Regions from separate parts of the Achromobacter spanius genome, predicted to be linked through region 2. Evidence: predicted binding sites of a transcription regulator. Region 2 holds the regulator's gene; the other holds the start of a gene.
What was found. Region 2 encodes NrdR, which represses ribonucleotide reductase genes. Its sites were predicted from a motif close to CACNANATNTNGTG; they were not measured.
Positions count from the first base shown of each region.

Region 1: the regulator NrdR is predicted to act here: its motif matches at 4,373-4,386, upstream of ELS24_RS13830 (ribonucleoside triphosphate reductase).

Region 1 covers NZ_CP034689.1:2,980,311-2,995,692, reverse strand. The annotation lists partial or broken gene ELS24_RS13850 (dipeptide ABC transporter ATP-binding protein) at 1-895, shown strand, start outside; gene ELS24_RS13845 (serine hydrolase domain-containing protein) at 954-2,087, shown strand; gene ELS24_RS13840 (PepSY-associated TM helix domain-containing protein) at 2,288-3,928, shown strand; gene ELS24_RS13835 (DUF3325 domain-containing protein) at 3,925-4,275, shown strand; gene ELS24_RS13830 (ribonucleoside triphosphate reductase) at 4,412-6,283, shown strand; partial or broken gene ELS24_RS13825 (anaerobic ribonucleoside-triphosphate reductase activating protein) at 6,252-7,011, shown strand; gene ELS24_RS13820 (PLP-dependent aminotransferase family protein) at 7,078-8,499, opposite strand; gene ELS24_RS13815 (hydroxymethylglutaryl-CoA reductase, degradative) at 8,632-9,921, shown strand; gene ELS24_RS13810 (hypothetical protein) at 9,998-10,480, shown strand; gene ELS24_RS13805 (tripartite tricarboxylate transporter permease) at 10,477-11,865, shown strand; gene ELS24_RS13800 (NAD(P)H-dependent flavin oxidoreductase) at 12,008-13,165, shown strand; gene ELS24_RS13795 (sensor histidine kinase) at 13,171-14,643, opposite strand; gene ELS24_RS13790 (response regulator transcription factor) at 14,640-15,368, opposite strand.
Region 2 covers NZ_CP034689.1:794,334-809,715, forward strand. The annotation lists gene ELS24_RS03530 (M23 family metallopeptidase) at 1-345, opposite strand, end outside; gene tyrS (tyrosine--tRNA ligase) at 602-1,831, shown strand; gene ELS24_RS03540 (YbhB/YbcL family Raf kinase inhibitor-like protein) at 1,904-2,557, shown strand; gene glyA (serine hydroxymethyltransferase) at 2,886-4,136, shown strand; gene nrdR (transcriptional regulator NrdR) at 4,356-4,835, shown strand; gene ELS24_RS03555 (GlxA family transcriptional regulator) at 4,877-5,839, opposite strand; gene ELS24_RS03560 (cysteine hydrolase family protein) at 5,857-6,420, opposite strand; gene ribD (bifunctional diaminohydroxyphosphoribosylaminopyrimidine deaminase/5-amino-6-(5-phosphoribosylamino)uracil reductase RibD) at 6,617-7,768, shown strand; gene ELS24_RS03570 (PrkA family serine protein kinase) at 8,561-10,477, shown strand; gene ELS24_RS03575 (YeaH/YhbH family protein) at 10,490-11,749, shown strand; gene ELS24_RS03580 (SpoVR family protein) at 11,746-13,299, shown strand; tRNA gene ELS24_RS03585 (tRNA-Ser) at 13,443-13,533, shown strand; gene ELS24_RS03590 (hypothetical protein) at 13,829-14,203, shown strand; gene ELS24_RS03595 (hypothetical protein) at 14,792-15,301, shown strand; gene ELS24_RS03600 (helix-turn-helix domain-containing protein) at 15,304-15,382, opposite strand, start outside.

The DNA of each region.
Region 1 (15,382 bases), 2.2 Mb from region 2:
TGACGATGCGGTACCGCATGGGTTCGGGGTTGCTGTCGCGCGACCGCGGCATGGTACATGCCGTCGAGAACGTGTCGTTCAGCGTACAGCCAGGCGAAACCCTGGCGCTGGTGGGCGAATCGGGTTGCGGCAAGTCCACCATTGGCCGCAGCATCATGAACCTGCTGACGCCAACCTCGGGCACGGTGCGGGTCAATGGCCAGGACATCCACGCAGCCAGGGGCCGCGACCGCGACGCCATGGCGCGCCATGTGCAGATGGTGTTTCAAGACCCATTCTCCAGCCTGAATCCGCGCAAGACCGTTGCGGCGGCAGTCGCCAGCCCCCTGATCGTGAACAAGGTCTGCAAGGGCGACGCACTGCGCGCCCGCGTGGCCGAACTGCTGGCCTGCGTGGGCCTGGACAGCGCGGCCGGCGACCGCTACCCGCAGGAATTCTCGGGGGACAGCGCCAGCGCATCTGTATCGCCCGCAGCCTGGCGCTCGGGCCGTCGTTGCTGGTGGCCGACGAGGCAGTATCCGCGCTGGACGTATCGATCAAGGCGCAGATCATCAACCTGATGCTGACGCTGCAACGCGACCTGGGGCTGGCTTATCTTTTCATCTCGCACGACATGGCCGTGGTGGAGCGCGTAAGCCATCGCGTCGCGGTGATGTACATGGGCGAGATCGTCGAGATCGGCTCCCGCGCCGCCGTGCTGTACGACCCCCGCCATCCCTATACGCGACGCTTGCTGGACGCCGTGCCCGTGGCGGACCCGGGCGCGCGCCTGGCCATGCCGCGCCATCTGATCCAGGACGAGATCCGGCACACGCTGCGCCCGCCCGGCTATACGCCACCCCGACGGCGCTACCAGGAAGTCGCGCCCGGCCACTTTGTGATGCAGGACGACTAAGGCCCGCATGGCGCGCGCCTGCCGTCCACCACCCATGAATTCAAATCTGGAACCTGCCATGCCCCTGACGCCCGCCCTGAAGACGCATCTGATGCGGTTCTACGACGGAACCCTGCTCCCCGACGAACTTGCGCTGGCGCTGTCCAGCGACCCCGGCTGGTTTGCGTCCGACACCGTGGCGCGCGGCGAGCGCGTGCGTGATCTGCCACTGCGGCCCGGCGGCATGCCCGCCTTGCGCATCCAGGATCAAGGGCGTGTGTTCGACCTGTACGACTATCTGGCCACCAACGGCGTGGCCGGCCTGTTGGTGATGAAGGACGGGCAAGTCGCGTTCGAGACCTATCAGCGTGGCATCGCGCCTGAAACGCGCTGGAACTCGTGTTCGCTGGCCAAGTCGGTGGCGGCGACGCTAGTGGGCGTGGCGCTCAAGGAAGGGCTGATCCACTCGCTGGACGATCCGGTGACGCGGTACGCGGACTTGGGCGGGGTCTATCGCCAAGTTACGCTGCGCCAGATGTTGCGCATGTGCTCGGGCGTGCAATGGAACGAGGACTACGGCGACGCGGCCTCCGAGCGCCGTCAATTGCTAGACATCCAGACCCGCTGGCAAGCAGGCGGCATCCGAGACTTCATGAAAGGCCTGCCCGCGCGCCAACCGGCGGGCCAGGCCTGGGCGTACAACACGGGGGAATCGTATCTGCTGAGCGCGGTGATGGAAGGCGCAACGGGCCAGCGGCTGGTCGACTACCTGCAGTCGCGGCTGTGGTCGCGCATCGGCATGGAATCCGACGCGACCTGGTGGGCGGAATGCCCCGGCGGCATGACGATCTCGGGCAGCGGCATGAATGCCACCCTGCGTGACTACGCACGGTTCGGGCAATTCGTCCTGGAAGGCGGGCAACTGGATGGCGAACGCCTGCTGCCCGAGGACTGGGTGGCGCAGGCAGGAACCCCGTACCGTATTGGCGACACTGAAATTCCCTACGGCTACATGTGGTGGGTGCCAGAGTTGAAGGACCCCGCCCTGGCCGGCGCCTTCCAGGCAGAAGGCATCTATGGGCAGTTCATCCACATCAACCCGGCGCACAAGCTCGTTGTCGTGGTGCTGAGCGCGCGCGGCAAACCCAGCTATAAGAAGCGCGTCGAGATCAACGACGACGCCTTCTTCGCGGCGCTGGCCCGGGCGTTCTAAGCGCTTTGGGCCAAGACGAGCGAGTCCGGCCGCCTCAACGTTGACGTCGCCATACTGAAGTCGCCACATAAGCGCCTTCACATTGATGTCCCCAATTAGCTTAGAATCGGAACAATTCTCAATAAAACTTCTTGCCCGCAAGCTCACGGCGGCAATCCCACAATAAGAGGTTCGCTCTGAAATCCGGTTTCCGCCTATCCATGGCCTGGTTGCACACCTGGGTCGGCCTGTGGTTTTCGTGGCTGCTGTACGCGGTGTTCCTGACCGGATCGCTGGCCCTCTTCGCCGAACCCATCACCCATTGGATGACGCCCGAGCACCACGCGGCGGAAGCCGCGGCGGCCGATGCCGCGGCGGCCGATGCCGCGGCGGCCGCGCAAGACCGCACACCCGTGGACCGCGCACGCCGTCTGGACCTGGCCGTGGACTACATGGCGCGCCATCACCGGGGCGCGGGCATGTGGGAGATCTGGCCCGTTAACCGGCACCATGACAACGGTTTGTCGGTCTACTGGTTCGACAAGAACGGCATGTACGCCGACGCCGAACTGGACCCCGCCACGGGCGCCGAACTGGACGACCATCATGACGAAGCAGGCCGCGCCACCCTGGGCGGCACGCACTTCGTCAACTTCCACTACATGCTTCACGAAAGCCGCTTCGGCGTGTGGATCGTGGCGTTCGCCACCATGGCGATGCTGGTCGCGCTGATCTCGGGCGTGGTCACGCACAAGCGCATCTTCAAGGACTTCTTCACCTTCCGCGCCAAGAAAGGCCAGCGTTCCTGGCTGGACGCGCACAACGCCGTGGCGGTGCTGACGCTGCCCTTCCAGTTCATGATTGCCTACACCGGCATCGTGATTTCCAGTGCGCAACTGATGCCCGCCCCCGTCGTGGCGCAGTACGGGGCCGGCATGGAAGCCACCCGCCTTTACCTGGCCGAAATGCAGGGCGAAGAAAGGCCCGTGCGCACCGGCCAGTCCCTGGCCATGCCGCCGCTGGAACCGCTGGTGGCGCGTGCCGAATCCCTGATTGGCCAAAGCGCGCGCGCCATCGTCATCCAGAACCCCGAAGACAGTTCCATGCGCGTTGCGGTCTACGGCTGGAACGAAACCAGCGACGCCTTGCACAACATCAGCGCCACCACTGGCATGGCCGAGTTCTCGGCGGCCACGGGCGCACTGCTGCGCATGCGCCCGGCGGGCGGCGTCATCGGCGGCGCGCCGGCACTCACGCGCCAGGTCATGGGCGACCTGCACATGGCGCCGTTTGGCGGGCTGGCCGTGAAGTGGCTGTACTTCGTATGCGGCCTGGCCGGGGCCGCCATGATGGGCACGGGCGCCGTGCTGTTCATGGTGAAGCGGCGCGCCAAGCTGGGTAATGAATTCGGCGCCGCCACCGCGCGCATGTACCGCCTGATCGAAGGCCTGAATGTGGCCGCGCTTGCCGGTCTGGCGGTGGCCTGCATTGGCTACTTCTGGGCCAACCGCCTGCTGCCCGTCGCACTGGAAAACCGCGCCTTGTGGGAACTGCGCTGCTTTTTCGGGCTGTGGGCGTTGATGCTGGCGCATGCCTGGCTGTGTCGGCCCCGGCTTGCGTGGACGACCCAACTGGGCTTGCTGGCGGCGCTATGCCTGCTGCTGCCGGTGCTGTCATTCGCCACATTGGGCGACCACCCCGTGGCGCAGATGGCGCGCGGCGACTGGGAAAGCGCGGACGTGGAACTGACCGCCCTGGCCGTTGGCGTACTATCCGCCTGGGCAGCCATCCGTTTGTGGAAAAGGCCTGAGCCCGCGCCCACCCGGCGCACCCCTCGCGCGACTCAAAAGGCTGCGGCATGAACCTGAACGACGTATTCGCCATTGCAGTGGCTTTGTTGCTGACCTATGCGGGCATGGCCTGCCTGAGCCTGGCCATGCCACGCCATTACGATCAGGTCTGGGGTCGCGATCCGTCGGCGGGCCACACGCGCGTGCTGCGCGGCGCGGGCGTGCTGTTGCTGGCGCTGGCCTTGCTGCCTTGTGTGGGCCTGTGGGGCAACACAGTGGGTGTGGTGGCGTGGCTGGGCTGGCTGTCGGCGGGCGCGTTGCTATGGGTGGGCATGCTGTCTTGGGCGCCCCGCCCTGCCGCCCGCACCGCTGCGCTGGCCGTGGCCATTTCCTTGGCGGGTATTGGCATCGGCTTCTGACGCCAGGCGAAAGCCGCATTGCGATTTTCCCCTCCGTTTTTCCCTGTTTGACCCGCATCAAGCCAGGCTGACATCGTCTTCCATAGGCAGACATCAACACCATATGTAGTGATAGAGTTTTGACACTCCACTACATATGGTGTCCGACATGCTGCTTCCGCACGATCTCCCCCCTAACGTCCCAGCCCCTCCCGCTGCATTCGACCGCAACAAGCTGGTCGATGTGGAAAGCGCCATGGAGGAATACCTGGACCAACGCGATTGGCGCGTCAACGCCAATGCCAACCTGGGCTACAGCCTGGGCGGCCTGATCCTGAACGTGGCCGGCAAGGTCACGGCCAACTATTGGCTGTCGCATGTGTTCACGCCCGAAGCGGGTCAGGCGCACCGCGATGGCGACCTCCACATCCACGACCTGGACATGCTTAGCGGCTATTGCGCGGGATGGTCCTTGCGCCAACTGCTGACCGAAGGCTTCAACGGCGTGCCCAGCAAGGTGGAATCCACGCCGCCCAAGCATATGTCGGCGGCCATCGGCCAGATCGTCAACTTTCTGGGCACGCTGCAAAACGAATGGGCGGGCGCGCAAGCCTTCAGTTCGTTCGATACCTACATGGCCCCGTTCATCCGCCGCGACGCCATGACCTACGCGGACGTGAAGCAGGCCATGCAGGAACTGATTTTCAACTTGAACGTGCCTAGCCGCTGGGGCACGCAAACGCCCTTCACCAACCTGACCTTCGACTGGACCTGCCCCGCCGACCTGAAAGAACAGGTGCCCTACGTGGGCGGCGAGGAAATGCCGTTCACCTATGGCGAACTGCAAGCAGAAATGGACATGATCAACCGCGCCTACATCGAAGTGATGATGGCCGGCGACGCCCGGGGCCGCGTGTTCACCTTCCCGATTCCCACCTACAACATCACGCCGGACTTTGATTGGAGCCACCCCAACACCACGCGCCTGTTCGAGATGACGGCGCGCTACGGGCTGCCCTATTTCCAGAACTTCCTGAATTCGGATCTGGAACCGCACATGGTGCGGTCCATGTGCTGCCGCCTGCAACTGGACCTGCGCGAATTGCTCAAGCGCGGCAACGGCCTGTTCGGTTCGGCCGAGCAGACCGGATCCGTGGGAGTCGTCACCATCAACTGCGCGCGGCTGGGCCATACCTGCCGGGGCGATGAAGCCCGGCTGATGCAACGGCTAGACCACCTGCTGGAGCTTGGCCGTGACGTGCTGGAAACCAAGCGCTGCGTGGTGCAGCGCTACATCGACCAAGGCCTGTACCCCTACACCCGCCGCTACCTGGGCACCTTGCGCAACCACTTCAGCACGCTGGGCGTAAACGGCATCAACGAGATGATCCGCAACTTCACCAACGACGCCGACGACGTCACCACGCCGGCCGGCCACGCGCTGGCGGTGCGCCTGTTGGACCACGTGCGCGAGCGCATGACCGAATTCCAGGAACAGACCGGGCACCTGTACAACCTGGAAGCCACACCCGCCGAGGGCACCACCTACCGCTTCGCGCGCGAAGACCGCAAGCGCTTTCCCGGCATCTTGCAGGCGGGTAGCGATGCGCAGCCTTACTACACCAACTCCAGCCAATTGCCGGTGGGCCATACCGACGACCCCTTCTACGCGCTGCAATTGCAGGAAACGCTGCAAGGCAAATACACGGGTGGCACCGTGCTGCACCTGTACATGAACGAGGCCGTGTCATCGGCCCAGGCATGCAAGGAATTGGTGCGCCGCGCGCTGTCGAACTTCCGGCTGCCCTACATCACCGTCACACCCACGTTTTCCATCTGCCCCCACCACGGGTATCTGGCTGGGCACCACGACGTCTGCCCCAAGTGCGAGGCCGAAGGCAACACCCCCGAACCGGTGCACTGCGAGGTCTGGACCCGCGTCATGGGCTATCACCGTCCCGTGTCGTCCTTCAACACCGGCAAACAAGGCGAATTCCATGAACGCCGCTTCTTCGTCGAACAACACTGAACCGGTCGCGCGCAGGGCTGCGCATGCTGGGCCCCCGCCACCCGTGGCGACGGCCCTGCCCCGGCATGCGCCCGCCATCGGCGGACTGGTTCCGTTTTCCACGGTGGATTGGCCGGGGCAGTTGGCCGCCGTGGTCTTTATTGCCGGTTGCCCCTGGCGATGCCATTACTGCCACAACCCCGATCTGCAAACCCGCGCCGCCCGCTACGACTGGCGCGATACGCGCGCCTTTCTGAAAAGCCGCGCGGGTTTGCTGGACGCCGTGGTGTTTTCAGGTGGCGAACCGCTGTCGGAACCCCGCCTGCCATCGTTGATACGCGACGTGAAGCGCATGGGCTACCGCGTGGGCCTGCACACGGCCGGCATCTACCCCTTGCGCCTGGCCGATGTGTTGCGCCACCTGGATTGGGTGGGTCTGGACATCAAGGCCGATGCGCAAGGCTACGACGACATCACCGGCCGCCGCGATTCCCATCGCCCGGCCATGGCGTGTCTGACGCAGTTGCTGTCAGCCGGTACGGACTTTGAATGCCGCATCACCTGGCACCCCGATTGGCTGGCCGAGGAACGGCTGCTGGACTTGGCGCAAGCGCTGGCGCGCCGGGGCGTGCGGCGCTTTGCGGTGCAGTCGGCGCGCGGTGCTTCCAACCTGCCCGCCGCGCGCATGCTGAGTCCGCAGGCGCAGGCGAGCCTTGGGGCAATGGTTCGAGGAGTTCGCTTATCGCTGAACCAGAAAAGCCGGAGGAAAAAAGCGGCAGAAAAAAGCGGCAGATACAACCGGCAGTCTCAGGTGCCTAACGCCGCGCCGCCAGCGCCGCTTCCAACGTGGCCCGAAAACGCGGCGACCCGATCGCGCCCACATTGCACCGCGACCACGGCGACACCGCCGTGGGATCCACGCTGAACACGCGGCCCGGCGCCATGATGACTTTCTCGGGCATCAAATCCGTCGCCAGCGTCAACGAGTCCGCCACGCCGGGAAACGATGACCAGAGATACAAGGAACTGGTCGGCCGCGAATACACCTCGGCGCCCAGCGCATCCAACACCTGCAAGGCATGGCCGGTGGCGGCCTCCAGCCGTTGGCGCAAGCGCGCCAGATGGCGCTCGTAGTGCCCTTCGCGCAGCATCACATCCACCATGCGCTCGCAGTATTCCGAACTGCTGACGTGCACCAGCGCCTTCAAGTCGGCCAGGTCGCTGGCCAGCGCCGCGTTGCAGGCGATGAAGCCCACGCGCAACGCCGCCGAGAACGACTTTGAAAAGCTGCCGATGTAGATGGTGCGTTCCAACTGGTCCAGCGCCGACAGCCGCACCGCCGACGTGGGCTTGAAGTCCGCCAGCGCATCGTTTTCCACGATCATCAGGTTGTAGCGCTCGGACAACTGCAGCACCTTATAGGCCTTGGCCAGCGAGATGTCCGACCCGGTCGGGTTGTGCGCCAGCGACTGCGTAAAGAACAAGCGCGGCTTCTCGCGCTGCAACAAGGCTTCCAGCGCCGCCACGTCCGGCCCATCCGACAAACGCGGCACGCCCAGCATGCGCACGCCCGCCAGCTTCAGCTTGCCGAATAGCGGGTAATAGCCCGGGTCGTCCACCAGCACGGTGGCGCCCGGCGGCACAAAGTAGCGGATCACCAGGTCCATCGCCTCGTTGGCGCCATGCGTCAGCACCAACTGCGACGGCGCCACATTCACGCCCACGTCACCCAGCTTGCGCACCAGGCTTTCGCGCAGCGGCGCGTAGCCAAAGCGGCTGCCGTAGCGGAACAAGGCGCCCAGCCCAGTGCGCACCACCTTTTGGTGATAGCGGTCCATGCGCATGTCGGCCAGCCATTCCACGGGCGGAAAGCCATCGCCGGCCTGGACCGCGTCGGGCTGCGTCTTGAGCTGTTCACGCATCAGCCAGACGATGTCCATGGCGCGGCTCAATTGGCCGGGTTCCTCGTCGGCCGCCTTGCGCGCGAAATCGCCGGCCAGCACGAAGAAGCCCGAGCCCCGGCGCGGTTCGACCAGCCCCTGGGCCACCAGCATTTCAAACGCCACCACCACGGTGTTCTTGGCGTAGCGATGCAATTGCGACAGTTCGCGCAGCGACGGCAGTTTGTCGCCCGGGCGGTAGACGCCATCGGCAATCTGCTGGCCGATCAGCTTGGCCAGGCTTTCCGCAATGGGCGCGCCGCGCGGCCGTTTACCGGTGTTGCTGGGGTCATTCATGCTGTGTTTTTCGCCCTGGGCGTCCGTCAAAATTGGTGCAGTGCGATGGTACTGTTTGGCAAAACTGTACCTCTCAATAGCGGTACAGTTTACCTAGAATCAGGCCACTCAATAACGATACGGAGACCTGCCATCGTGGCCGATTCACGCCTACCCAACTTCCGCGCGCTGACCCCCGCACAACGCCTGGCCGCCATTGCCCAGGCCGCCGCGCTGACCCCCGATGAACAACAGTTGCTGGCCCAGCCCGGCGCGCTGGGACTGGACCGTGCCGACGGCATGATCGAAAACGTCATCGGCGCTTTCGAACTGCCGCTGGGCGTGGCGGGCAACTTCCAGGTCAATGGCCGCGACGTGCTGGTGCCCATGGCCGTGGAAGAACCGTCGGTGGTGGCGGCGGCGTCCTACATGGCCAAGCTGGCGCGCGAATGCGGCGGCTTTGAAACGTCCAGCACGCGCCCCTTGATGCGCGCGCAGGTGCAGGTGCTGGGCCTGACCGACCCGCACGGCGCGCGGCTGGCGCTGCTGCGCGAACGTGAACGCATCCTGACGCTGGCCAACGGCCGCGACAAGGTGCTGATAGAGCTGGGCGGCGGCTGCCAGGACATCGACGTGCATGTGTTCGCCGACACGCCGCGCGGCCCGATGATCGTGCTGCACCTGATCGTGGACGTGCGCGACGCCATGGGCGCCAACACCGTCAACACCATGGCCGAAGCCGTGGCGCCGCTGGTGGAAGAAATCACGGGCGGCTCGGTGCGCCTGCGCATCCTGTCCAACCTGGCCGACCTGCGCCTGGCGCGCGCCCGCGTGCGCCTGACGCCGCAAGTGCTGGACACCAAGGATCGCAGCGGCGCCGACATCATCGAAGGCGTGCTGGACGCCTACACCTTCGCCGCCGTCGACCCGTACCGCGCCGCCACGCACAACAAGGGCATCATGAACGGCATCGACCCCGTCATCGTGGCCACCGGTAACGATTGGCGCGCGGTGGAAGCCGGCGCGCACGCCTACGCCGCGCGCTCGGGCCGCTACACGTCACTGACCACCTGGGAAAAAGACGGGTCGGGCGCGCTGGTCGGCACCATCGAAATGCCCATGCCCGTGGGTCTGGTGGGCGGCGCCACCAAGACGCATCCGCTGGCCCGGCTGGCCTTGAAGATCATGGACGTGCGCTCGGCCCAAGAGCTGGGCGAAGTGGCGGTGGCCGTGGGCTTGGCGCAGAATCTGGGCGCGCTGCGCGCCCTGGCCACCGAAGGCATCCAACGCGGCCACATGGCCCTGCACGCGCGCAACATCGCGCTGGTGGCAGGCGCCGTGGGCGCCGAGATCGATACGGTCGCCAAGCGCATGGCCGAGGAAAAAGACGTACGCACAGACCGCGCGCTGGCCTTGCTGGAGGAACTGCGCGCCAAGAAATAAGCCCTGGCCCGCGGGCCACATAAAAACAGAGGCGGTGTTGGCCAGCCCGCACCGCCCCACCACAACGGAGAGAGACATGGAACCAAAATCCCCAGCGCCGTCCTGGCGCCTGGCAGAAGTGTGGAACGACACGGTGGACCTGCGCCAACTGGCGTGGGCCATTTGCATTGGCATCGCCATCAGCGTCACCGGCTTCTACGCCGCCAGCCGCTGGCTGCGTGGCGTGGTGGCGTCGCCGGAACTGGCGCACGCCTACGCCATGCTGGCCGGCCTGGCCGGCTGCGTGATCGCGGGCGTGATCTGCGCGCGCCTGTTCCCGCCCAAACGCGAAGTGGTCGAACACGCCTCCACGCATGACCCCGCCTGGCGCGCCGAAGTGCTGGCCGAACTGGCCGAGCAGCCGGGCGGCCTGGGTTCGCTGGCCGACCTGCCCGAACCCGTGGTGCGCGAGCTGAAGGAACTGGGCCTGTACGAGCTGTTTGCCGAGGCCAAGCCGCAGTCCGTCACGCCGCCGTCCACCGACCTGCCGCAAGGCGCATCCAAGGAGGCGCTGGCATGAGCGACCCCATCCTGCTTGAACAAATCATGGTGGCCGCCGCCATGGGCCTGTTGGGCGCGGTGGTGTTCGCCGCCATCGGCCTGGTGTCCGGCACCGACGAAACCACCACGCTTGCGCCGCTGACCTTGCTGGTGGTGCTGCTGGGCGTGCCGCCCGCCGGCGTCTTCACCTTCTTTCTGGCCGGCGCCGTGGCCAAGCACATGACGCACGCGGTGCCCACAGCGCTATTGGGCATTCCGGGCGACACCATGGCCACGCCGCTGCTGCAAGACGCGAACATGCTGCGCAAGCTGGGCGTGCCGCACATTGCGTTGCGCAAGATGGTGTCGGGCGCCATCGTGGCCGCCTTCGTGGCGGTGCCGCTGGCCGTGCTGTTCGCCGTGCTGCTGGCGCCGTTTGGCGCGGCCATCACCAAATCCGCGCCCTGGATCTTCCTGGCGGCGGCGGTGCTCATCGCCTACTTCTCGGCCGGACGCTGGTCGGCGGTGGCGCTGCTGGTGCCCTTCGTGGTGGTGATCATTGCCCTGCAAAGCCTGACCGCCAAGTACGGCGTCAAGCTCAGCATCAGCTATTTCCTGGGCATCGCCATCGGACCCTTGATCGCGGATTTGTTCACCGTGGTGTCGCCCATGGGGCGCAAGAGCATGATGCGCGACAAGGTCCGCACGTTCTCGCTGGCGCCCGACGTCAAGGGCTGGTCGGGTTATTTTCCCAACCCGCTCAAGGTCATGGACCGCGTGCAGACACGTTGGACCCTGGCCACCGCCGCCGTCTCCAGCGCCACCTTCGTGTTCAGCCCCGTCGCCATGACCGTGGTGCTGGGCGAGCTGGTGGGGTCGCGCATCAAGCATGCCTACCATCGGCTGACGACCGTGCTGTCGGCGCGCAACGGCGTCACCGAAGCCACCTACATTGCCGAGGCGCTGATTCCGCTGATCGCCTTCGGCCTGCCGCTCAGCCCCGTGGCCGCCGGCCCCGCCGCACCGCTGTTCAACGCGCCGCCGCGCTTTACGGTGGACGCCGCCACCGGCCAGACACACAACCTGCACAACCTGCTGAGCCATTGGGAATTTCTGGGCTACGGCATGCTGGCCGTGCTGCTGGCGGCGCTGGTGTCTTATCCCTTCGCGATGAACTTCGCGCGCCGCGCCGCGCTGTTCGTGTCGCGCCGGGTCAGCCACGAAGCCATCATCGCCACCTTCGTGGGCCTGATCATCGTCATCAGCATCTGGGAAGGCCAGTTCCTGGGCCTGCTGGTCATTCTGACGATGGGCCTGTTCGGTGGCCTGCTCTCGCGCCGCTTCGGCTTCAACACGGGCGTGCAGTTCATGGGCTACTACACGGCCGTGCTGTCGGTGCCGGCTATTGTGAAGCTGATGGCGTAAGCGCTTGACACACTAGACCAGCGCCAACACCGGCGGGGCCATGCGCCCCGCCGACTCAATCCCCGCCGCTTGATCCCGCGCAAGGCAACCCGCCATGCCTTGCTCTAGCCTCTGTCCACTTGACCAGAGGAAAGGCATCAACATGACGTGGTTCACATCCCTCAAACTTGCCGGCCGCGAGCTGTTGCCCATCGTGCAGGGCGGCATGGGCGTCGGCGTGTCGGCGCATCGCTTGGCGGGCGCAGTGGCCAGCCAGAATGCGGTGGGCACCATCGCCAGCATTGACTTGCGCCACCACCATCCCGACCTGCTTGAAAGAACCGAAAAGTGCAATGACCGCGACCTGATCGACAGCGTCAACCTGCTGGCGCTGGACCGCGAAGTGCGCGCCGCGCTGGACACGGCGCAAGGCCGGGGCCTGGTGGCGGTGAACGTCATGAAAGCCGTGCGCGGCCACCCCGCGCTGGTGCGGCAGGCCTGCGAAAGCGGCGCGCAGGCCATTGTGATGGGCGCGGGGCTGCCGATGGACCTGCCCGAGATGACGGCGGATTTCCCCAAGGTGGCGTTGGTGCCGATCTTGTCCGAAGCGCGCGGCGTGGCCGTCGTGCTGAAGAAATGGATGAAGAAGGGCCGGCTGGCCGACGCCGTGGTGATCGAACACCCCGGCTATGCGGGCGGCCATCTGGGCGCTGCGCGCATCACCGACATTCACGACGAGCGCTTTGATTTCCAGCGCGTGCTGGCCGACTGCCATGCGCTGTTCGATGAACTGCAATTGGGCCGCGACGCGCCGCAACTGATCGTGGCGGGCGGCGTGGGCAGCCATGACCAAGTGCGCCATTGGCTAGCCCACGGCGCCGATGGCGTGCAGGTGGGCACCGCGTTCGCCGTCACCCAGGAAGGCGACGCCCATGAAAACTTCAAGCGCGTGCTGATGGATGCCGACCCGGCCGAACTGGCTGAATTCACCAGCGTGGCCGGACTGCCCGCGCGCGCAGTCGCCACCCCTTGGCTGACGCGCTATCTGCGCCAGGAATCCACCTTGCAAGCCGGCACGCGTTGCGATCCCCGCCGTTGTAGCCAGCGCATGGACTGCCTGACGCAATGCGGGCTGCGCGATGGCTTGTCGCGCTTTGGGCAGTTTTGTATTGATTTAAAGCTGGCTGCCGCGCTGCGCGGAGAAGTCAGCCGTGGGTTGTTCTTCCGAGGCGCGTCCAAGCTGCCGTTCGGCAGCGCCATGAGGTCGGTGCGCGAACTGATGGACTATCTGCTGCATGGGCAGATGCCGGCAGCGGCGTAAGCCGCCTACCGCGCCGCCGACAAATCAAACTGAAACACCGCCCCCGGTTCCGGCCGTTCCACCAGCCGGATCTCGCTTTGATGCAGTTGCAGAATGCGCTGCACGATCACCAGCCCCAGGCCGCCGCCATCACGCGGCCCCCGGTTCAACGCAGAGGCGCGCGTGAACAGACCGCTGCGCAGTTCAAGCGGAATACCCTTGCCCGTATCGCTCACCTGCACCTGCACACGGTTCTGCGCCACGCCCAACTGCAAGGCAATCCGGCTGCCCGGTGGGCTATGGCGAATGGCGTTGTCCAGCAGGTTCGTGAGCACCCGCTCGATCAGGCCCAGGTCGGCGCGCACCAAGGGCAAGGCCTGGGGAATGTCGGTCGTCAGTTCCTGCTGGCGCGCTTCGGCGGCAAGCTCAAACTTCTGCATCACGTCCTGCACCAGTTCCGGCAGGGAAAACGTTTCCGGTTCCAGCCGCACCAAGCCAGACTCAAGCCGCGCCAGTTCGAAGAGCTCTTGCGCCAGCCGCCCCACCTTGCGGCTTTGCGCCAGGGCTATGTCCAGATAGCGGCGGCGCTCGCTGACGTCCAGCGTCTCGTCTTTCAAACGCAGCGTTTCCAGGTAGCCATGCAGGGACGTCAGCGGCGTGCGCAGGTCGTGCGAAATATTGGCGACGAGGTCACGGCGTTGCTGGTCTTGCCGCGTCAGCTCGCGCCATTGGTCCGAGATGCGCCCGCCCATCTGCACGAAGCTGCGGCGCAGTACCGAGATTTCATTCAGGCTCTTGTCCGTTGCGTCGCCGGGCCGGGCCAACGCAGCCAGCGCTTTGCCGTCGTCGCCTTCAAACGCGCTGACCGCCCGCGTCAAGGCGCGCAGCGGCCGCGTGATGAGCGCAAACGCCGTCAAGCCCGCCACCAAGCCCAGCAAGGCCACCAGGGCGATCGACCACAGCGTGGTGCGCAACACCGAACTGCGCGACACCGACATCGCCAACGCATCGTGCGCCTGGCCTTGCAACACCACGTAGACGTAGCCTGCGTCCGACGACCCCACACGCACGGGCGCGGCGCTGAACACCTTCTGGGCATCCTCGCTGCGCGGATCGTCGCCCACAATAGGCAGCGTGCCGCCCGCCAACAGGCGCTTGACCGGGTTCAGATCCACCTGACGCCGCTTGATCTGCCCGGCCGGCGCGGCGTCACCCACGATGCGGCCGTCGTTGTTCAGCAGATAGACCTCAACGGCTGGGTTCACCGCCATCAACATGTCGAACAGCGAGCGCACCGCGTCGGGCTTCCAGCCGTTGGCGTCCATCAGCTCGGTGCTGCCGGCAATATGCTGCGCAAGGCCACTGGACAAGCGCTGCACCACTTCCTGCTCGTAGCGCGAATTGGCGGCAATCTGCAACCAGGCCGACGCCCCGCAGCAGGCCAGCAACAGCAGCGCAAACACGGCGGACAAGCGTTGGGTCAAGGTGAATCGTTTCATGGTGCGGCTCCGGCAGCGCCCGGGCCAGCGGCGAATTTATAGCCCCTGCCCCATACGGTCAGGATGCGGCGGGGGTCGGACGGGTCGGCCTCGATCTTCGTGCGCAGCCGGTTGATATGCGTGTTGACCGTGTGCTCATAGCCTTCATGCTGATAGCCCCAGACGTGGTTCAGCAGGTCCATCCGGGAAAACACCTTGTCGGGATGGCGGGCAAAGAAATGCAGCAGATCGAATTCGCGCGGCGTCAGGTCCAGCCGGCGATCATCCACATCCACTGTGCGCGCGATAGGGTCAATGGACACACCATGCACGGCCAGGCTGCCGGCGTCGATGCGCGCATTGCGCTCAATGGCGCTGCTACGGCGCAGCAGCGCCCGCACCCGCGCCACCAGCTCCAGCATGGAAAACGGCTTGGCCAGATAGTCGTCGGCGCCCAGTTCCAGGCCCAGGATGCGGTGCACCTCGCTGGACCGCGCGCTGGTGATGATGATGGGCGTGTAGCGCGCCATGGCCCGCGCGCGCTTGCAGATTTCCAGGCCGTCGATGCCGGGCAGCATCAGGTCCAGCACCAGCGCGTCCCAACTGCCCTCTTCCAGCCGGCGCATGCCCTCGTTGCCGTCGGCCGCGTGTTCCACCTCATAGCCCTCGTCGCGCAGATGCAGGCGCAGCAATTCGGCAATGTGGGCGTCGTCTTCAACAATCAGCACGCGGCGAGGCGTATCCATGGGGGCAACTCGGG
Region 2 (15,382 bases):
CAGGTTGGGCGCGTCCAGCTCCAGCCGTTGCAGTACCGCGGAAAGCGTGTCCCCGGGGCGGATGCGGGTTTCGCTGATGTACGGCGCGGCGCTCGGCGTGCTGACTTCGACTTGCTCGGCGGTCAGCGGCAGAATGCTCTGGATGATGCGGGACGGGGGGAGTTCGGAGCGGTCGGGTTGCTGCACCATGCCCAAGGCGGCGGCGCCGGCAAACAGACCGATTGCGGTGACGAGAAGAGTGCGGCGGAAAAGTCCCGAGCGATGGGGCTTGGGCTCAACGGGCGCAAACAGGGCAGCAACTTTGCGCTTGATGCTACTCGCCAGTTCGTGGAGGCCACGATTCATCGTGAAGATACCCTCTCAGGTGGCTGGGCTCTCAGGGTGCGTGGCACGATCGGCCCCGCGCGCCACGATATCCGGGGCAAGGGCTGGCGCTGCGCGCATCTTGTGAACAACGGGGTGGTAGGCCGAACCGCAACTGCGTATAGATAGTAGTTGCGTATGATTGGGCGGTATCCTAGCTGATTCGGCTAGAATTTTCGATAGTTTTCGTCACTTTTTACACCTTTTTGTCGGCTGAAGCCGCTTTGGTCCCCCTGCCATGTCTCCCTCTGAAGCCCCTATTACTCCTGAAGTCGAAGCCGATCTGCGTATAGCCAAGCGCGGTTGCGACGAATTGCTGGTTGAATCCGAATTCGCTCGCAAGCTGGCCAAGAGCCGCGCGACCGGCGTGCCGCTGCGCATCAAACTGGGGCTGGATCCCACCGCGCCGGACATCCATCTGGGCCATACGGTGGTGCTGAACAAGATGCGCCAGTTGCAGGACCTGGGGCACAACGTCATTTTCCTGATCGGCGACTTTACCTCCACCATCGGCGACCCCAGCGGCCGCAACAGCACACGGCCGCCGCTGACCCGCGAACAGATCGAGTCCAACGCCAAGACCTATTATGCGCAAGCCAGCCTGGTGCTGGATCCGGCCCGCACCGAGATCCGTTACAACTCCGAATGGTGCGATCCCCTGGGCGCGCGCGGCATGATCCAACTGGCTTCGCGCTATACGGTGGCCCGGATGATGGAGCGCGAAGACTTCACCAAGCGCTTCAAGGGTGGCATCCCGATTTCGGTGCATGAGTTCCTGTATCCCTTGATGCAGGGCTATGACTCCGTGGCGCTGAAGTCCGATCTGGAGCTGGGGGGCACCGATCAGAAATTCAACCTGCTGGTCGGGCGCGAGTTGCAAAAGGAATATGGCCAGGAGCCCCAGTGCATTCTGACGATGCCGCTGCTGGTGGGTACGGACGGCGTCGAGAAAATGTCCAAGTCCAAGGGCAACTACATCGGTATTTCGGAGTCGCCCGACTCGATGTTCGGCAAGCTCATGTCGATTTCCGACACGCTGATGTGGCGCTACTTCGAACTGCTGTCCTTCCGTTCGCTGGAAGACATCGCAGCCCTCAAGCAAGAGACGGATGGCGGCCGCAACCCCCGCGATGCGAAAGTCATGCTGGCTCAGGAAATCATCACCCGCTTCCATTCCGCCAAGGCGGCGGACGACGCGCTCGCCTCCTTCGAGGCGCGCTTTCGCGACGGCGCCATTCCCGAGGACATGCCCGAGGTGAACATAGGCGGCGCGCCGATTGGCATTCTGAAGCTGCTGCGCGAGGCGGGTCTGGTGGCCTCCGGCTCGGAAGCCCAGCGCAACGTGGAGCAGGGCGGTGTGCGTGTCAACGGCGATCGGGTCGAAGATAAATCGTTGCAATTGCCGGTTGGAACTTACGTGGTGCAGGTGGGCAAGCGCAAGTTCGCGCGTGTTAACTTGAACCCATGATTGCGAACTTTTGATACGCTGAGCAAACGGACAAGGGCTGGTACGCCCTTGCGGCATTTCAAGGAGCACGACATGGAACTTTCGAGTTTGTCTTTTTCCGATCACGAGTCGATTCCGGATCGCTATGCGTTCGGCAAGATCGATGCGCAATCGCACGTCGCGCTGGCTGATAACTACAACCCGCAGTTTTCCTGGGACAACGTCCCGGCGGGAACGCAGTCGTTCGCGTTGATCTGCCATGATCCGGACGTGCCGTCGCGGCCCGATGATGTCAACCAGGAAGACCGCGAAGTCCCAGCCGACCTGCCGCGCGTTGATTTCTTCCATTGGGTGCTTATTGATCTGGCGGCTGACATGCGCGAGATTGACGAAGGCGCCTTTTCCAATGGCATCACGCCCCGTGGCAAAGGCGGCCCTCTGGCGCCCATGGACGCCCGCCAAGGTATCAATTCGTACTCGTCGTGGTTCGCCAACGACCACGACATGAGTGGCGATTATTTCGGCTATGACGGCCCGTGCCCGCCCTGGAACGATTCCATCGTGCACCGCTACGTGTTCACCCTGTATGCGCTGGACGTCAGCAGCCTGAACCTGAACGGTTCGTTCACGGGCGAAGACGCGCTGCGCGCCATGCAGAAACATGTGCTGGCGCAGGCGTCGGTAACGGGGACATACACGCTCAACCCGCGTCTTGCCCCCAAGCAGATTGGCGCCACCGAGGCCTAGTTTGCGTCACGGGCAACCTCGATAGGGCCGCGATGCGGCCCTTTTTTCGTTCAAGGGCCGGCGGCGCAGCGGTGAGGCTGGCCAACGTCGGCGCCGTCGTCACTGCCACTCCGTCGCCATTGCATGAAAGTTCTTCAAGTCGGGTTGAGCAGCGTTTTCGGCCAGCAGCCGGTGCCGTGGTTTTCGCGCTCTTCGACCGAAATTTGCCCGCTTCGGGCGCATTTTGGCGGCAATTGATTCCGGCTGACGGGGTAAACTACGCAGATTCTTCGGGTTTACCCACCCGACACTGCTTTCTCCTCTCTTACCGCCTCAGGAATCCCCCGTCATGTTTGACCGCAACCTCACCTTGTCCAAGGCTGACCCGGACGTTTGGGCCGCCATCCAGAAGGAAGACGTACGCCAAGAGCAGCACATTGAGCTGATCGCTTCGGAAAACTACGCCAGCCCGGCCGTCATGCAGGCCCAGGGCACGCAGCTTACGAACAAGTACGCCGAAGGCTACCCGGGCAAGCGGTACTACGGCGGTTGCGAATACGTGGACGTGGTTGAACAACTGGCCATTGATCGCCTGAAGCAGATCTTCGGTGCTGAAGCCGCCAACGTGCAGCCCAACTCGGGTTCGCAGGCCAACCAGGGCGTGTACATGGCCGTGCTGAAGCCGGGCGATACCGTGTTGGGCATGAGCCTGGCCGAAGGTGGCCACCTGACGCACGGAGCGTCGGTCAATGCTTCGGGCAAGCTGTACAACTTCATCTCGTATGGCCTGGACGAAAACGAAGTCCTGAACTACGAGCAAGTTGAGCAACTGGCCAAGGAACACAAGCCCAAGCTGATCGTGGCCGGCGCATCGGCCTATGCCCTGCACATCGATTTCGAACGCATGGCCCGCATCGCGCGCGAAAACGGCGCGCTGTTCATGGTCGACATCGCCCACTACGCGGGTCTGGTTGCCGGCGGCGCCTATCCCAACCCGGTGCCGCATGCCGACTTCGTCACGTCGACCACGCACAAGTCGCTGCGCGGCCCGCGCGGCGGCGTCATCATGATGAAGGCCGAGCACGAAAAGATCATCAATTCGGCCATCTTCCCGGGCATTCAAGGCGGCCCGCTGATGCACGTCATCGCCGGCAAGGCCGTGGCGTTCAAGGAAGCCCTGGATCCCAGCTTCAAGGACTACGCGCAGCAAGTGGTCAAGAACGCCAAGGTCTTGGCGGACACGCTGGTCAAGCGTGGCCTGCGCATCGTCTCCGGCCGCACCGAAAGCCACGTCATGCTGGTTGACCTGCGCGCCAAGGGCATCACGGGCAAGGAAGCGGAAGCCGTGCTGGGCCAGGCACACATCACGGTGAACAAGAACGCCATCCCGAACGATCCGGAAAAGCCCTTCGTGACCAGCGGCATCCGCCTGGGAACGCCGGCCATGACCACGCGCGGCTTTACCGAAGCCGAAGCCGAACTCACCGCCAACCTGATCGCCGACGTGCTGGACAATCCGCGCGACGAAGCCAACATCGCCGCTGTGCGTGCCCGCGTCAACGAACTGACCTCGCGCCTGCCGGTCTACAGCAAGCAATAAGCATCCGGTGACAAACCTTCGGGGGTTTACCGCCGAAGGATCACGACACGCAAGGGACGGCCCCGCAAGGTGCCGTCCCTTTGCTTTCAGGGCGGCGGGCGCTATCCTCGTTCCTAGCCGTGATGATATTGGGGACGAATTAGCCCGTCTCGACGCTTCCCGGGGTAGCGTCGTTACAATATGCTCAAATTTTGCTATCCGTGCCTATAGGGAACACACATGCGGTGTCCATTTTGCGGCCATGCCGAAACGCAGGTTGTCGACAGCCGGGTCTCGGAAGAGGGCGATGCCATTCGTCGTCGCCGCCGTTGCCTGTCTTGTGACAAGCGCTTCACCACCTATGAACGGGTTGAGCTCGCCATGCCTTCCATCGTGAAGCGCAACGGCAGCCGCAGCGACTACGATCCCGTCAAGTTGCGCGCCAGCCTGAGCCTGGCGCTGCGCAAACGCCCCGTCAGCACCGAAGACGTGGATGCGGCGGTTGCGCGTATCGAAGAACAACTGCTGGCCAGCGGCCAGCGTGAAGTGCCGTCCGAACATATCGGCGAACTTGTCATGAACGAACTGCGCAAGCTGGACAAGGTGGCCTACGTTCGCTTTGCGTCCGTTTACAAAAGCTTCGAGGACATTGGCGAATTCGTCGAGGCCATCCGCGAAATGCAAGGGCCGCTGCTGCCCGGCAAGCTGCGCAAGGAATAAACACGGTTCACGCGCCCGCGAATAACGGCGCTTCGGCGCCGTTATTGCATGGGGGCCGACCGCGCCAGGCTGGGCGTATTCGGCTGGAACTTGCGCCAGACCCGGCGCATGTGCTGCGCGGATCCAAATCCTGACTTCTCCGCCACGCGCTCCAGATCCAATCGCGTTTCGCGCAGCAGGTCGCGTGCCAGCGCCACCCGGATCTGATAGAGGTAGTCCATCGGCGTACAGCCAGCGTGTTCGCGAAAAAGCCGGGTCAGGTGGCGCGGGCTGGTATGCGCCTGGTCCGCCAAGGATTGCGCGGACCAGGGCGCCGCCGGATTGCGGATCACCGCATCCTGGACGCGGTGCACGCCGGGGTGCATGTGGCTGCGGTGTTCCAGCCACGGCGACAGCGCGGAGTCCGTGCCCGCGCGGCGCTGGTAGACGACCATGTCGCGGGCCACCTCGCTTGCCACGCGCGGCCCGCAATGACGCGCCACCATATGCAACGCCAGGTCGATGCCCGCCGTGATGCCGGCGCTGCTGACCAGGTTGCCGTCTTCAACGAAGATTCGGTTGTCGTGCACGCGCGCACTGGGGTCGATGTCCGCCAATTGCGCAAGGCAAGAATGATGCGTGGTGCAGTCGCGCAGGCGGGTCAGCCCGGCGGAGGCCGCGAACAACGCGCCCGCGCACACCGTCATCAGCGTGAACTGGTCCGCGGGGTGGCGCAGGGCCAGCCAGTCGATGATGGCGTGCGCATCCGGCGAGTCCAGGCGCGTGTGCTTGTCTACCACGCCCGAAATAATGACTAGCGCGTTGGCGGGCAGAGCGGCCGGTAATGGCCGGATGCGCGCCAGATTCAAGCCCGGTAGACCACTTTCCACTTCAGGTGTTGGGCCGCAGAAGTGCTGTTCGAATGTTCCCGGGCATCGCTTTTCGGCGACGCGGAACGCCTCGGCGGGCCCCGCCAGGTCCAGCAGGACGATGCCCCGCGTCAGGATGAAATACACGGGAATCATGCGGCGCTTTGCCTTGTTCAGCCGGCCAATGCGTCGGCCGCGTGGGTGATGCGGGCAAAGCGGCCGTTCAGCACCAGCTCGGTGTGGTCCCGGATCTCGGCGGGGGTGTAGTGCTTGCCCGAGGGGCTTTGCATGGCGAAGGTCAACGTGGCGTCCGTCGGGAACACCACCTTGAAGCCGGCGTCGCTGGCGTGGCGCGATGTCGTCTCGCAGCACTGTTCGGTACGAATACCGCTGACGATGATGCCTTCGATGCCGTTTTCACGCAGCCAGTCGTGCAGTGTTGCGCCGTCTTCGCCCTGTGCATACAGCGACGAATGTACGGTTTTGTGGAACACGGCCGTGGGCGAAATGCGCAATTCCTCAAGCGTCCTGACGTGTCCCGAGGCAAGGGAAAACGGGTTGGCGGCATCGTCGGACGGGCTTTTGTGGAACACCTGAAGCACCGGAATACCCTGGGCGCTGGCTGAATCGATCAGCCCTTGGATCTTGGTCAGAAATGCGGGATATTCGGCTTCGTCCCAAAACGGACGGTGGCGAAAAGACTCTTGTGCGTCGATGACGATCAGTGCTTGCTTCATGTTCCGGGCTCCTGGCCAAGGATTTTAAAGGGTGCGAACGTATTCTGCGCGACATATCGGCCCTGAACGAGATCCCCCCAAGCCACATACCAGCCCAAAACGGACATGCGGGTGGCCGGCGCGCTTGGGGCCAGCATACGCCGTGCGAGTGCCCGGAGGTCCACCGCACACCTGCGGCCAGACATACAATTCCGCCATGACGACCCCAAGCGAATCCGACGATATCTTCTGGATGCGGCGCGCCCTGGCGCTGGCTGAAAGCGTGCTTTACACCACATCGCCCAACCCTCGCGTGGGGTGCGTGATTGTGCGTGATGGCCGGGTGCTGGGCGAAGGGGCCACCCAGCCACCCGGCGGCCCCCATGCCGAGATCCGCGCATTGCGCGACGCCGCCGCGCATAACGAAACGGTGGCGGGCGCCACGCTGTACGTCACGCTGGAACCCTGCAGTCACTTCGGGCGCACCCCACCCTGCGTGGATGCCGTGCTGGCGGCAAAGCCGGCGCGCGTGGTGGTGGCCATCGGTGACCCGAATCCGCTGGTCAATGGCCAAGGCCTGGCCCGTTTGCGCGCGGCGGGCATCGCGGTGACGACAGGCGTCTGCGCCGAAGAGGCGCTGGCGATCAACGCGGGGTTTATCTCGCGCATGAGCCGCGGCCTGCCTTGGGTCTGGATGAAGATGGCGGCGTCCCTGGATGGTCGCAGCGCCTTGCATAACGGCATGTCGCAATGGATCACCGGCCCCGAAGCCCGTGCTGACGGCCATCGCTGGCGCGCGCGTAGTTGCGTGGTGCTGACCGGCATGGGCACTGTGTTGAAGGACGATCCGCTGCTTAATGTGCGTGACGTTGAAACGCCGCGCCAACCGCGCAAGGCGGTGGTGGACGGCATGTTCGCCATCCCCGAAACCGCCCGCTTGTTCGATGGCGCTGAAGTGATTATCTTCACCGCGCGTGAAGACGCCGCCAAAGCCGCGCGCCTGGCCGACAAGAACGTGCAAGTTGTGGTGCTGCCGGGCGCGATGGCGGGCCGCGTGGATCTGCCCGGCATGATGCAATGGTTTGCGCAGGCACAGTTCAATGAAGTGCATGTGGAGGCCGGGGCGGGCTTGAGCGGGGCGTTGGTGGCATCGGCTTGCGTGGACGAGTTGCTGCTGTATCTGGCACCCGTGCTGCTTGGTGACGCCGCAGGCATGGTTCGTTTGCCGATGCTTGAGCATCTGGATGCCGCGCGACGCTATGCATTCATCGAGAGCACCCGGGTGGGGGCGGACCTGCGTCTGCGCGCGCGCGTTGAAGGCGCTTGGCGCACGCTGATGCAGCGCGTTGCGTTGCCGCCAATTGCCTGATCCACACGGCGCAGCGCTTCACAAGCGTACGCCACAGGCCATGGCGGCGTGGTCGCGTGTGCTAGCACTCGGACTCAACGGCTGCTAATGCGGTCGTGCAAAGTCGGGTTGGCGATGACCGGCGTCGCGTTCGGCACGGCAATTGCAGCAAGTTTGCGAATGATTCACTTGCGTGGTTTTCCTTGCTGAAAACCCGCATTACGATTTTGATCATTACGCCAAATGAATTGCCACAAAACCGTCAATTGGCTTTAGCATAGGTGCATGACTTGGCGCTCCGTGCATACGGCCATCACCGAACCGCGCTACACGCCCTCGTCACCACGGATTCCCGTGCCGCGATATCGGCGCTATTTCACAACCGAACCGGCACGCTGCTGAACGAAGCGCAACGCGCTCTTCAGAACGTCCGCTGCCATCGCATGGCGGGCGCATCGGGCTACTGCTCGAATCATAAGAATCCATCGGGATATCGCTCATCCCTTCAAATCATTGCTGTCCATTTCATGTGCAGTCGCACCACGCGTGCCTGCCACAGCAATATGCTGAAGACGAGCCAGTTAACTTATTCACGTAAGTTGCATTCCCTGACGGAACTTGTGTCAGGCGCGTGCAGCCTAAACGATAAGGGTCCGATCGTGCTTCATGGTTGCTGTGTGGCGAAAGCAACATAACAACTGGCCGGAAATGCCAAATGCGAGTTTGACTAGTATTGCGCAGGCACTTAGGCACAATGGGGACACGTAGGCGTAGTGAATTTTTCGCGTGTTGTAGGAGGTTTCCGTGCAAAACATCGTCGAAGGCTTCAAGTCGCAGTATGCAAGAGAGCAGGAGTCAGAGCTTTCTCTTGAGGAATATCTGAACCTCGCCAAACGTGATCCCATGGCGTACGCCAGTCCCGCTGAGCGCATGCTTGCGGCAATCGGCGAACCCGAGGTCGTGGATACGCGTAACGACCCACGTCTTTCCCGTTTGTTTTCCAACCGGACCATCCGGCGCTATCCGGCGTTTCAGGAGTTCTACGGCATGGAGGACGTGATCGGGCAGATCGTCGCGTTCTTCAAACACGCCGCGCAGGGGCTGGAAGAGCGCAAGCAAATCCTCTATCTGTTGGGCCCTGTGGGCGGCGGCAAGTCGTCCATTGCGGAACGGCTGAAGGCCCTGATGGAGAGCTATCCCATCTATGCGCTCAAGGGCTCGCCCGTCAACGAATCACCGCTGGGCCTGTTCCATCCGGAGCGTTTTGGCGACACGCTTGAAAAGGAATACGGCATTCCGCGCCGCTACCTGACGGGCATCATGTCGCCTTGGGCAGTCAAGCGCTTGAAGGAATTCGACGGCGACATTTCGCAATTCCGCGTCGTGCGCCTGAACCCCTCGGTGCTGCGTCAGGTGGCCATCGCCAAGACCGAACCCGGCGACGAAAACAACCAGGATATCTCCTCGCTGGTGGGCAAGGTCGATATCCGCAAGTTGGACCGCCACTCGCAAGACGACCCGGATGCCTACAGCTATTCCGGTGGCTTGTGTCTGGCGAACCAGGGCCTGCTGGAATTCGTCGAGATGTTCAAGGCTCCGATCAAGATGCTGCATCCCTTGCTGACGGCCACGCAGGAAGGCAACTTCAAGGGCACGGAAGGCTTCTCCGCCATTCCGTTCAACGGCACGATCCTCGCCCACTCGAACGAATCCGAATGGCAGACCTTCCGCAACAACAAGCACAACGAAGCGTTCCTTGACCGTATCTATATCGTCAAGGTGCCTTACTGCTTGCAGGTGTCTGAGGAAGTCCGCATCTACGAAAAGCTGCTGCACCACAGTTCCTTGTCGGCCGCTCCGTGCGCGCCGGGAACGCTGGACATGATGGCGCAGTTCTCCGTGCTGACCCGCCTGAAAGAACCCGAAAACTCCAGCATCTATTCCAAGCTGCGCGTGTACGACGGTGAAAGCCTCAAAGACGTGGACCCGAAGGCCAAGGCCTTGCAGGAATACAAGGACTACGCTGGCACGGACGAAGGCATGAACGGGGTGTCCACGCGATTCGCGTACAAGATCCTGTCCAGCGTCTTCAACTACGACCAGACGGAAGTGGCCGCGAACCCGGTGCATCTGATGTACGTGCTGGAACAACGGATCGGCCGCGAAGACTATCCGGAAGAGATCCGCCGCCGGTATCTGGAATTCATCAAGGGGTTCCTGGCGCCGCGTTATGCGGAATTCATAGGCAAGGAAATTCAGACTGCCTACCTGGAATCGTATTCGGAGTACGGCCAGAACATCTTTGACCGCTACGTCACGTTTGCCGATTGCTGGATTCAGGACGAAGAATTCCGTGATCCGGAAACGGGCGAAAGCTTCGATCGCAGCGCGTTGAACGACGAGCTGGAAAAGATCGAGAAGCCTGCTGGAATCGCGAACCCGAAGGACTTCCGCAACGAGATCGTGAACTTCGTGCTGCGGGCGCGTGCTAATAACAATGGCCGCAACCCGACCTGGACCAGCTATGAAAAGCTGCGCGAAGTGATCGAGAAGAAGATGTTCTCGAATACGGAAGATCTGCTGCCGGTGATTTCGTTCAACGCCAAGGCTTCGGCCGAGGACAAGTCGAAACACCAGAGCTTCGTGGATCGCATGGTGGAAAAGGGCTACACGGAAAAGCAGGTCAGGCTGCTGTGCGAGTGGTACCTCCGAGTGAGGAAGTCTTCCTGAGCGAGGTGAATCATGAATTCACTGATCGATCGCCGTCTTAACGGGCGCAATAAAAGCGCCGTCAACCGCGAGCGTTTTTTGCGGCGCTACAAAGACCAGATCCGCAAGGCGGTTCACGGGATGATCCGTGACCGCTCCATTCAGGATATGGATCAAGGCGGAGAGATCAATCTGCCCGCCCGGGATATTTCCGAACCCACGTTCCACCACGGTTCGGGCGGGGATCGCGAGATGGTGCACCCGGGCAACCGCGAGTTCGCCAAGGGCGACACCATCGACCGGCCGCAGGGTGGCCAAGGCGAGGGCGGGTCCGACCCTGGCGAAGGCGAATCGGTTGATCAATTCACCTTCAGCTTGTCGCGGGCCGAGTTCCTGAACCTGTTCTTCGAGGACCTGGAGCTGCCGCATCTGGCGCGCAACCAACTGGGCGAAGTCAGCCAGAAGAAGTGGCAGCGCGCCGGTTACACCACGACCGGCTCGCCCAGCATGTTGAGCATCAGCCGCACGCTCAAGTCATCGTTGGCGCGTCGCGTTGCGCTGAACGTGAAAGCGCGCGCCGATCTTGAAGACGCTGAAAAAGCCTTGGCCGAAGCCCAAGCAGCGGGCGCGCCCGCCGCGACCCTCCGCACATTGGAGCAGGAGGTCGAGGACTGTCGCGAGCGCCTTGCCCGCGTGCCGTTCCTGGATGACCTGGACCTGCGCTACCGCAATCGGGTGTCAGTCGCCATTCCGATGGCGCGCGCGGTCATGTTCTGCTTGATGGACGTTTCGGGGTCCATGGACGAAGGCAAGAAGGACCTGGCCAAGCGCTTTTTCACCCTGCTGTACCTGTTCCTGTCGCGTAAGTACGAGCACGTGGACCTGGTCTTCATCCGCCATACCGATAACGCCGAGGAAGTCGACGAACAGACCTTCTTCTACGACCCCAAGAGCGGCGGCACCATCGTGCTGTCCGCGCTGGAGCTGATGCGCGAGATTCTGGAAAAGCGCTATCCGCCCTCGGGGTGGAACGTGTACGCGGCGCAAGCCAGTGACGGCGATTCTTTCGGCGCCGACGCGGGCAAGAGCGCGCGCTTTCTGGCGGAGCATCTGCTGCCGTCGACACGGTACTTCGCCTATATCGAAATTCCCGACTCGCAAGAGGCTCGCAAGAGCAGCCTGTGGGCCGAGTATGAACAGAAGCTGGAGCCGCATTTCGTCATGCGGCGCATCTGCGATCGCGGCGAGATCTTTCCCGTGTTCCATGACCTGTTCAAGAAGGAAACCGCATGAATGCCATCGTGGGTGCTCTCGTGGAGCCGGGATCGGCCGGCGGCGCTCGGCCGATATCCCAAGGATCCGAATGGACGTTCGAACTGATCCAGTCCTATGACGACGCGATTTCCAAGGTCGCGGCCGAGTACGGCCTGGATACGTATCCGAACCAGATCGAGGTGATCACCTCGGAACAGATGCTGGACGCCTATGCGTCGGCCGGGCTGCCTATCGGCTATCCACACTGGTCTTACGGCAAGGAATTCATCCGCAACGAGCAGTACTACCGGCGCGGCATGCAGGGCCTGGCGTACGAGATCGTCATCAATTCCAACCCGTGCATCTCTTATCTCATGGAAGAAAATTCCATGACGATGCAGGCGCTGGTGATTGCGCACGCGTGCTATGGGCACAACTCGTTCTTCAAGGGCAACTACCTGTTCAGGCAATGGACCGACGCTGATGGGGTGCTGGACTACTTGGTATTCGCGCGCAAGTATGTGATGTCGTGCGAAGACCGCTACGGTATCGACGCGGTGGAAGCCTTGCTGGATTCCTGCCATGCGCTGTCGCACCACGGGGTGGACCGCTACAAACGGCCCGCGCCGATGTCGTTCAAGGAAGAGGCCGCGCGCCAGGCCGAGCGCAAGGAACATGCGCGGCTGCAATACAACGACTTGTGGCGCACGTTGCCACGCCTGGAAACCGACAAGGACACCCGTACCGACACGTCGGTGTTCCCGCCGGAGCCCGAAGAAAATCTGCTGTACTTCATTGAAAAGTACTCGCCCAAGTTGGCGCCCTGGCAAAAAGAGCTGGTGCGTATCGTCCGCAAGATTGCCCAGTACTTTTACCCGCAGACGCAAACCAAGGTCATGAACGAAGGGTGGGCCACGTTCTGGCACTACACCATCCTGAACCGCTTGCATGAAAAAGGGCTGGTCAACGACGGCTTCATGATGGAGTTCCTGCAAAGCCATACCAATGTGGTCAGCCAACGCGGCTTTGACGAACGCGGTTATGGCGGCATCAACCCGTATGCGCTGGGCTTTGCGATGATGTCGGACATCCGCCGTATCTGCGAAGCGCCCACGCCCGAAGACCGGAAGTGGTTTCCCGATATTGCGGGGGGCGATTGGCAGAAGACCCTGGACTTCGCCATGCGCAATTTCAAGGACGAGTCCTTCATCTCGCAGTACCTGTCGCCGCGGCTGATCCGCGAGTTCCGCTTGTTTGCAATCTCGGACCATCAGTCGAATCCGAAGCTGGAAGTGGCCGCCATCCACAACGACGAGGGCTACCGCGACATTCGCCGTCTGCTGGCCGCGCAGCACAACCGCGACAACCAGGTGCCGGACATCCAGGTGGTGCGGTTCAACCGCGATTCGGATCGCTCATTGGTATTGCGGCATTTGAAGAGTCGTGGCCGCCCCTTGGCGGGCGAGGATGCCGAGCAGGTGATGAAGCATCTGGCGCGCCTGTGGGGCTTCAGGGTCAGGCTGGAAGAAACCGAGCCGGACGGCACGGTCAGCTCTTATCGCGAGCAGGAACCGCCGTCTTCGCACTGAAAGGTAAAAAGGGGGGGCACACTGAGCTAGAGCGCTCGGTGCGTCCCCCTTTGTGCTTCGGCTTGCTGCGTTGCGCCGAAACCTGCTAGAATCGCGGATTCGCAATTTTCGTAGTGCCTTTTTACCTACGAAATTGCCGATTAGGACAGGTGGCCGAGCGGTTGAAGGCGCACGCCTGGAAAGCGTGTATACGTCAAAAGCGTATCGGGGGTTCGAATCCCCCTCTGTCCGCCATGAATCTAAGTAAGCTGCTGTTTTTACTGAAAATTTTTAGCTTACTATCAAGCTGCTATCAAAGCAACTATCAAAAGCCACGGCTCATGTCGTGGCTTTTTTTTTGGGCTCCTCGCCGATTTCCGAGAAGGCCCTCCGAATCTTTAGGCCATGGTTAACCTTGGCTTGCTGTGCACAGTTAGGCGGGATTACTGATAATCGCTAGGCCTTCAGTGGGTATGAACGATAGCTTGCGGGGATAAGCGGACAGTAATAAAAACACGGATCATTGGGCCGCCGTCGAGGAGAGCCGCGAATGCGCGACATTGATCTTCCTGCACTGCAGATCGCCTGCCGCACCCTAGCGCGGCAAGCATTTTGGTCTGAGCAAGGCACACCCGAAATCGCCTTGGCTCAGCTTGCCGGCGAGTTCGTTCGACTCGCCAATGAACAAGTCGTCAGCCTAATCGAATCGGGCCGAGATCCCAACATAGTGACCCGTGCGATTGCCTACTTAACATATACCCACGTCGTTCCATCCAACGGTTTGGCGAAGTGGTGGTTCGCCGAGATGCTGACCTGCCTGCTTGAACTTGCAGTCCCTACAATGATTCAAACCCCCGAGTCGGGCTCCTTCCTTCATGATGTTCGGGAAGGAATTGCAGAAGTGACGGGTCCAACTGAGCTGTAAGGAGGCGCGGTTAGAATCGCTTCGCAGGCGTCACGGCCGCATCTTCGCTGAGGGGCGAAACTTCGCGCTGCTTTTCACTGTAGCTGCTGCATTCAGCACCGCCCGACAGCTGGGCGCAGCAATATTTCTTCCCCAGCCTACCGTCAGAGCGACGCATTACCTAACCAACCCGGAAGTTGGCAAATCGCTGGTTTATGACTGCAAACGACGACGACCGCGTTGTGGTGGGCAGTGATCATTGCCCCATCGCTCAGAACGTTATTCTGCATCCATGCGGTCGTGTTCCTAGCCGCTCAGGAGCAGAGATTTCCCTGCGTTTGACGGTCCGATCCTGGCGTTGCCGACTTTGATCTTTGCGAAATTGCCAAAGTTATTTGGTGGTTGATCCGATACAGCCGCCACGTTTAAGCTGGTTTTAGCGCGCCACGGCTCGGCCCCTGGCTCGCCCCTCAACCAGCGCCGCAACGCTGCCTGAAAGACGACTGCCTCAACGGCAATCTGCACTTTCAGCCTCTCCCGTTTGTCCATTGAGTGCCCCTGATGGTCTGGGCGGCTTCGTTGCGCGCACCTGAAACGAAGGAATGTGCCATGCCTAGCATACCCAACACCGTGACCTCGACCGCAGAGGGCTTCCAGCCCGCCTTCGCTCGCGTCGCCCAGAACAACGACTTCGATTGTGCCTTCGCGTGTATCGCCAGCATCACAGGGAAACCGCTTGCAGAGGTCCGCGAGCTTGCAGTGAACCGGTTCAAGCATCCCGCGCATGGTCCCTACTGGATCACCGAAGACCTGATTGCCGGACTTCTGGCGCACTATGGCTGGGTTGCCACGGTTTACAAAGAGGTAAGCAAGCTGGCGGATGTCCCGGATCTGGCCATCCTGATGGTGGACTACGACCCCGACAAGGAAATCGGCCGCCACGTACTGTTCCACCGTGCGTCGGCGAGCCACTCGCCAAAGACCACCATTGCCTACGTGGTAGATCCTGCATACTGGATCGAGACGCCCGCGCATGTCCGAACTGATCTCAAGCCGCTTGGCGCGGCTTGGTATATCAGCGTGCATCCCATGGCCACGAAAAGCGCCGCCGGCAAGTAGAGCTAGGGGGTGACCAGCTCCGCCATCGTGACATCGAGTGCGCATGCGATGCGCTGGATGTTGGCGATCGATAGATTGCGT